Regions from separate parts of the Sphingomonas sp. SRI_018 genome, predicted to be linked through region 2. Evidence: predicted binding sites of a transcription regulator. Region 2 holds the regulator's gene; each other region holds the start of a gene.

Region 1 (2,268 bases), 260 kb from region 2:
CTGCCGGTGGCGTCGATTGCTCCGGAGGAGGCCGGAGCCCATTTCGGCTGGCTCGCACATTTCGCGGCGAGGGACCTTCCCGCATCGAGCGAATGGACGCGCGCGCAGCTGGGATGGCAGCCGACCGGTCCCGGCCTGATCGCCGATCTCGAACGGCTGGAAGTGCCTGCAGCCTGACCCGCCGGCCACCGCTCACGCCAACGCGGCGCGCTCCTGCTCGGTCAGCGGCAGCGCGACCGTCCGGCCGTCGCGCGCGGATTCGGCTGCCGCCTCGAGCACGGCCATCACGGTCAGTGCCTCGATCGGCGGCACCGGGTTCGGCGCGGCGCCGCGCACAGCATCGGCGACGCCGCGATAGAAGCTCAGCTGATCGCCGGCCGGCGCCGCGATCCGCCGCTCGTCGCCCGATCCGTCGTAGAACAGCATGTCGTCGTCGTCCGTGCCCCACCCGGGGCTGCCCGGCGTCATCCCCGCGAGCAGCTGCGCCTCCTGCCGGTCCGGCTTGCGCTTGACCAAACTTCCTTTCTCCCCGTGCACGACGAACCGGCTGCTGCCGCCCGCCACCATCATTCCGGCATGGAGGATCACCCGCAGCGCCCCGTAATCGAGCACGACATGCGCCCAGTCGTCGGTCAGCGCGCCGCTCCGCTGCATGGCGAGGTCCGCCTGTACGCGCTGCGGAAGCCCGAACAGCTGGAGCGCCTGATCGATGAGATGCGGCCCGAGATCGAACCAGATCCCGCTCCCGGGCCCCGGCCCCTCGCGCCAGCGCTGGCGCACCTCGGGCCGGAAGCGATCGAAATGCGACTCGAAATGGGTGACGCGTCCGAGCAGCCCGCTCTGGATGGCCTGCCGCACGCCGAGGAAGTCGCTGTCCCAGCGCCGGTTATGGAACACCGCCAGCAGCTGCTCCTGGGCCTCGGCGAGCGCCACCACCTTCCGCGCCTCGGCGAGGTTGAGGGTGAAGGGCTTGTCGACGACCACATGCTTGCCGGCCGCGAGCGCAGTGGCCGCAAGCGGGGCGTGGCTCGCGTTGGGGGAGGCGATCACGACCAGCTCGATGTCGTCCCGCGCGATCAGGGCCTGCGGATCGGCGATCACCTCGACGTCGGGCAAATCGCGCCCGACCTTGGCCGGATCGCTGGACACGACCGCCGTGAGCGCCAGGCCGCGCGTCGCCAGCATCATCGGCGCATGGAAGGTCTTGCCGGCATAGCCGTAGCCGATCAGCCCGGCCCGGACGGCGGCGGTTTCGGTCGATGTCGTCATAGTGTCGCGATGTCGCAGCGGCAGCCGGACCGGTCAACCGCAGGGCAGGAGGGGCGGGCCGCACGAAAAAATTTCGTTCCGCTCTTGTTCCATGAGAACAAATGCGATACGTACGCCTTACAAAGCGTTGAACCGGGCGCGTGGATGCCCTAGCGACGGAGCTTCCCAATGGCAGCGAACCTGAAGGTCATCGATACCGGCATGGCAACCACCAACTCTGATCGTCAGAAGGCGCTCGACGCCGCCCTCGCACAGATCGACCGCGCGTTCGGCAAGGGCAGCGCGATGCGGCTCGGCTCGAAAGAGGCAATGCAGGTCGAGGCGATCTCCACGGGGTCGCTCGGGCTCGACATCGCGCTCGGCGTCGGCGGCCTGCCGCGCGGCCGCGTGATCGAGGTCTACGGTCCCGAAAGCTCGGGCAAGACCACGCTCGCGCTCCACGTCATCGCGGAGGCTCAGCGTAACGGCGGTACCGCCGCCTTCGTCGATGCCGAGCACGCGCTCGACCCGGTCTATGCCAAGAAGCTCGGCGTCGACATCGACGAACTGATCGTGTCGCAGCCCGATACCGGCGAGCAGGCGCTGGAGATCACCGACACGCTGGTGCGCTCGAACGCGATCGATGTGCTGGTGGTCGATTCGGTCGCCGCGCTGGTGCCCAGGGCCGAGATCGAAGGCGAGATGGGCGACAGCCATGTCGGCCTGCAGGCGCGGCTGATGTCGCAGTCGCTGCGCAAGCTCACCGGCTCGATCAGCCGCTCGCGCTGCATGGTGATCTTCATCAATCAGCTGCGCATGAAGATCGGCGTGATGTACGGCAATCCGGAGACGACCACCGGCGGCAACGCGCTCAAGTTCTACGCATCGGTCCGCCTCGACATCCGCCGCACCGGCCAGATCAAGGACCGCGAGGACATCATCGGCAACACCACCCGCGTGAAGGTGGTGAAGAACAAGGTCGCGCCGCCGTTCAAGCAGGTCGAGTTCGACATCATGTAC
Region 2 (2,268 bases):
CATGCCGAGCTGGCCGTCCGCCGCCCGATCCGCATCGCGATCGCCGCCACCGGCGACGAGCTGGTGCCGCACGGCGCACCGCTTCGCGACGGCCAGGTCCACGAAGTCAACGCGCTGATGCTGGCGACGATGCTCGCCGATCTGCCGGTAGCGGTCGTCCCGCTCGGCATCCTCCCCGATCGCCTGGACGTGCTTACGGCTGCCTTCGCCGCGGTCGACGCCGACATCCTCGTCACCACCGGCGGCGCATCGGTCGGCGACCACGACCTCGTCCGCCCCGCGCTGGAGGCCGCCGGCGCCGATATCGACTTCTGGAAGGTCGCGGTGCGTCCCGGCCGGCCGATGATGGCCGGGCGATTGAAGGATGCGGTGGTGCTCGGCCTGCCGGGCAATCCCGTCTCCGCCTTCGTCACCGCCACGCTGTTCCTGAAGCCGCTGGTTGCCGCCCTGTCCGGCGCCGCCGATCCCCTCCCCCGCACCCGCACCGTCCCGCTCGGCGAGCCGCTCCCCGCCAACGATTCCCGCGCCGACTATCTCCGCGCCGAGCTGCGCGGCGGCCGCGCCTACGCCTCCAGCATCCAGGACAGCTCGATGCTCCGCACCCTCGCCCGCGCGACCTGCCTGATCGTCCGCCCGCCCCATGCGCCGGCGGCGGTCGAAGGCGACTCGGCGGAAATCCTCGACCTCGCTTGACAGGACGGGGAACAATCCATAAACGTTCCGTGTCTGTTCTGGACGGAGGGACCGAATGCTCACGCGCAAGCAGCACGAGCTCATCTGCTTCATCGCCGATCGCCTGGCGGAAACGGGCGTGTCGCCCTCGTTCGAGGAGATGAAGGAGGCGCTCGACCTCAAGTCCAAGTCGGGCGTCCACCGCCTGATCAGCGCATTGGAGGAGCGCGGCTTCCTCCGCCGCCTGCCCAACCGCGCCCGCGCGCTCGAGGTCATCAAGATGCCCGAGCGCCCCGAAGCGAAGAAGGCGGCCAAAACTGTCCAACCGACGGCGCCTTCGCGCCTGCCGCAGCCGGCGAACGACGTGATCGAGATCCCGCTGCACGGCCGCATCGCCGCCGGCGTGCCGATCGAGGCGCTGGAGGGTGCGACGATGCTGCCGGTCCCCGCCGCGCTGCTCGGCGCAGGCGAGCATTATGCATTGGAGGTCGCCGGCGACTCGATGGTCGAGAAGGGTATTCTCGACGGCGATTATGCGCTGATCCGCCGCACCGACGTCGCCCGCGACGGCGACATCATCGTCGCGCTGATCGACGACAACGAGGCAACGCTCAAGACCTTCTACCGCGAAGGCGCGATGATCCGGCTCGATCCCGCCAACCGCGCCTATGATCCGCAGCGCTACGCGGCGGACCAGGTGCGCGTGCAGGGCAAGCTCGCCGGCCTGCTCCGCCGCTACTGACCCGCACCCGAGGCCTGCCGATCGCGAGGCGGCAGGACGGTGGCGGGCCGGATCCAGGGATGGCGGCCGGCGGACGCGGCGACCGTCCTCACCCTGGGCGGATCGAAGGTCAGCGTCACCCCGCCCGACCGCGCCAGGAAGCTGCGGTCGAGCTTCAGCCAGCGTGGCGTACAGCCCTGCGGCAACCGGCGATCGCTGACGACGACGTCCGCCGTCCGGCAGGCGGCGATCAGCGGCCGCGGATCGACGAGATACGCCGACCGGGTCGCCAGCACCCGCCACCGCCGCCCGCCCCGTTCCAGCTCCGTCAGGCACAGGTCGATATTGCAGCGCGTACCCGCGACATCGTCGAGCACCGGCAACTCGCCGTCGACGCCTCCGCCTTCGCTCAGCACGTCGCGGACATAGTCCCCCGCCCGCTCGCGCAGCAGCGCCAGCCCGCCGCCCTGCGTGCGGATGGCAAGATGCCGCCCGTCGCCGGTGACGATCAGGTCCGGCGCCGGCGTCGCCAGCGCCCAGGTGGCTCCGAATACGAGTGGAGCCAATCCACACCACCGCCAACGGGTTTTCCACAACATTATCCACAGCCCGCCCGTCACCATCAGCGCGAAGGCGCCCCGCGGCATGGCGGGCAGCGCCGCGACCGCGCCCGGCGCATGGGCAGTGGTCCGGGCGATCCACAGCAGCAGGTCGAGCGCCCGCCCGCATAGCCACCACAGCGGCGCACCCAGACCACCCAGATCGAGCAGCAACGCCAGCGCCTCGAGCGGCATGACCACGAAGGTGGTGAGCGGAATCGCGACGATATTGGCGAGCGCGCCGTAGAAGCCGGCCTTGTGGAAGTGGAACAGCCC
Region 3 (2,268 bases), 1.2 Mb from region 2:
AAGCCCCTCCCCTTCAGGGGAGGGGCTTTGGAAGGAGAACGCCTGTGGGGCCTCCCGCACCCGGTTCGGGCTCACCGCTTCGACCGTCGTGTCGACCAGGTCGACATAGGCCAGCCCTTCCGCCAGCTTGAGCGCGGTCTCGAAGCTGTCGGCCAGCCGCGAGGCGATGTCGTCGCGGACGACGATGCGGTCGACCACCACTTCGATGTCGTGCTTGTACTTCTTGTCGAGCGCGGGGGCCTCGTCGATCGCGTAGAGTTCGCCGTCGATGCGGACGCGCTGGAAGCCGGCCTTCTGCCATTCGGCCAGCTCCTTGCGGTACTCGCCCTTGCGGCCGCGGACGACGGGGGCGAGGAGGAGCAGGCGGGTGCCCTCGGGCAGCGCGAGCACGCGGTCGACCATCTGGCTGACGGTCTGCGCGGCGATCGGCAGGCCGGTCGCGGGCGAATAGGGGATGCCGACGCGCGCCCAGAGCAGGCGCATGTAATCGTAGATCTCGGTGACCGTCGCCACCGTCGAGCGCGGGTTGCGGCTGGTGGTCTTCTGCTCGATCGAGATCGCGGGGCTGAGCCCCTCGATATGGTCGACGTCGGGCTTCTGCATCAGCTCGAGGAACTGGCGGGCATAGGCCGACAGCGACTCGACGTAGCGGCGCTGGCCCTCGGCATAGATGGTGTCGAAGGCGAGGCTCGACTTGCCCGAGCCCGAGAGGCCGGTGATCACCGTCAGCGTGTCGCGGGGGATGTCGACCGAGACGTCCTTGAGATTGTGCTCGCGCGCGCCGCGGACGGAGATGGTGGTGAGGGCCATGCTCTACGTTCTATCTTCGTTCTGGAGGGGATTCCAGAGGGGAGATAGGAAGCGGGGCGGGATGTTGCCAGGATGGTGTCAGCAGTGAGGTCCCCTTTCAATCCTCCCCCGCCAGGGGGAGGTGTCAGCCGCAGGCTGACGGAGGGGGAGGACGGCGATGCGCTATCGGTGTGCTTCCTCCCCCTCCGTCACGCTTCGCGTGCCACCTCCCCCTGGCGGGGGAGGATTGAATTCCTACGCCGCCGTCATCCGCACCGTGCGCCCTTCCCTGGCCGCGCGGTAGATGGCCTCGATCAGGCGCATGTCGCGCAGGCCCTCCTCGCCGGGGACGATCGGGTCGCGGTCGGTCAGCACGCACTCGGCGAAATGGTCGAGCTGGCCGACGAACTGGTTCTTGGCCGGCGCCGGCAGCACGCGCGGCTCCATCTTGCCGCCCTTGCGCACCCACATCTGCTGGCCCTCGTAGACGGTGGCGGGCTCCATCCACACCCAGCCTTCGGTACCGGTCACGCGGTGGGCATTGTGGTTGGAGCTGTAGCTCGACACGCAGTCGGCGATCAGGCCCGACGGGAACTTGAGCTGGAAGTCGATGCGGTCCTCGACGGTCCTGAAGCGCGGGTCGCTGCGGTCGGTCGATTCCATCGCGTTGACTTCGACCGGCTCCTCGCCGGAGAGGTAGCGCGCCGCCTGGAGGCTGTAGATGCCGATGTCCATCAGCGACCCGCCGCCCGACAGCGGCTTGTCGAGCCGCCACTGGTTGGGGCTGATGGTGAAGCCCGATTCGGCGGTGATCAGGCGCGGCTTGCCGAGGAAGCCCGAGCGGACCAGCTCGATCGCGTGGCGGTTGTAGGCCTCGAAGCGCGAGCGGTAGCCGATCATCAGCTTGCGGCCCGCCTTGCGGCAGGCGGCGACCATCGCCTCGGCCTCGGCGGCGGAGACGGCCATCGGCTTCTCGCACAGCACATGCTTGCCCGCCTGGGCGGCGCGGATCGTGTATTCGGCGTGCAGCGCGTTGGGCAGGATGACGTAGACGGCGTCGATGTCGGGATTGTCGCGGATGCTGTCGTAGTTGGCGTAGCTGTAGTGGTGCGTCTTCGGGATGCCGTATTCGGTGCCGTAGCGTGTCAGCTTCTCCGGCGTGCCGCTGACCAGCGCGGTCAGCCTGATCGACTCGCAGCCGGCGAGGCGCGGCATGATCTGGCGCGTGGCGTAGCTGCCGAGCCCGACGACCGCCAGGCCGAGCTTGCGGCCGGGTGTCCCCTGCCGCAGCGTGACCGCGGCGGCGGCGCCCGCCACCAGCGCACCGCCCATGCCGACGAGGAGCCCGCGACGCGTGCCGTCCAACATCCCCTCTCTCCCGCAACGCCCGCCGATGTGCGGGCCCGGAAACTGTTAACGCTATCGGTAACGGGAAAGTGCCGTTCGCAAAAGGGCGTTTCGGGAAATTCCCGCGCCCGA

The links. The regulator LexA, encoded in region 2, represses DNA repair genes until DNA is damaged. The targets are predictions, from matches to a motif close to GTTCCNCNCTTGTTCT.
Region 1: the regulator LexA is predicted to act here: its motif matches at 1,345-1,360, upstream of recA (recombinase RecA).
Region 3: the regulator LexA is predicted to act here: its motif matches at 818-833, upstream of uvrA (excinuclease ABC subunit UvrA).

Annotation. Positions count from the first base shown of each region.
Region 1 covers NZ_JBYCZO010000001.1:933,968-936,235, forward strand. Annotated here, with positions in the region: gene AC2YHA_RS04345 (SDR family oxidoreductase) at 1-177, shown strand, start outside; gene AC2YHA_RS04350 (oxidoreductase) at 193-1,269, opposite strand; gene recA (recombinase RecA) at 1,438-2,268, shown strand, end outside.
Region 2 covers NZ_JBYCZO010000001.1:1,193,999-1,196,266, forward strand. Annotated here, with positions in the region: gene AC2YHA_RS05665 (molybdopterin molybdotransferase MoeA) at 1-693, shown strand, start outside; gene lexA (transcriptional repressor LexA) at 749-1,414, shown strand; gene AC2YHA_RS05675 (ComEC/Rec2 family competence protein) at 1,408-2,268, opposite strand, start outside.
Region 3 covers NZ_JBYCZO010000001.1:27,744-30,011, reverse strand. Annotated here, with positions in the region: gene uvrA (excinuclease ABC subunit UvrA) at 1-810, opposite strand, end outside; gene AC2YHA_RS00140 (Gfo/Idh/MocA family protein) at 1,045-2,157, opposite strand.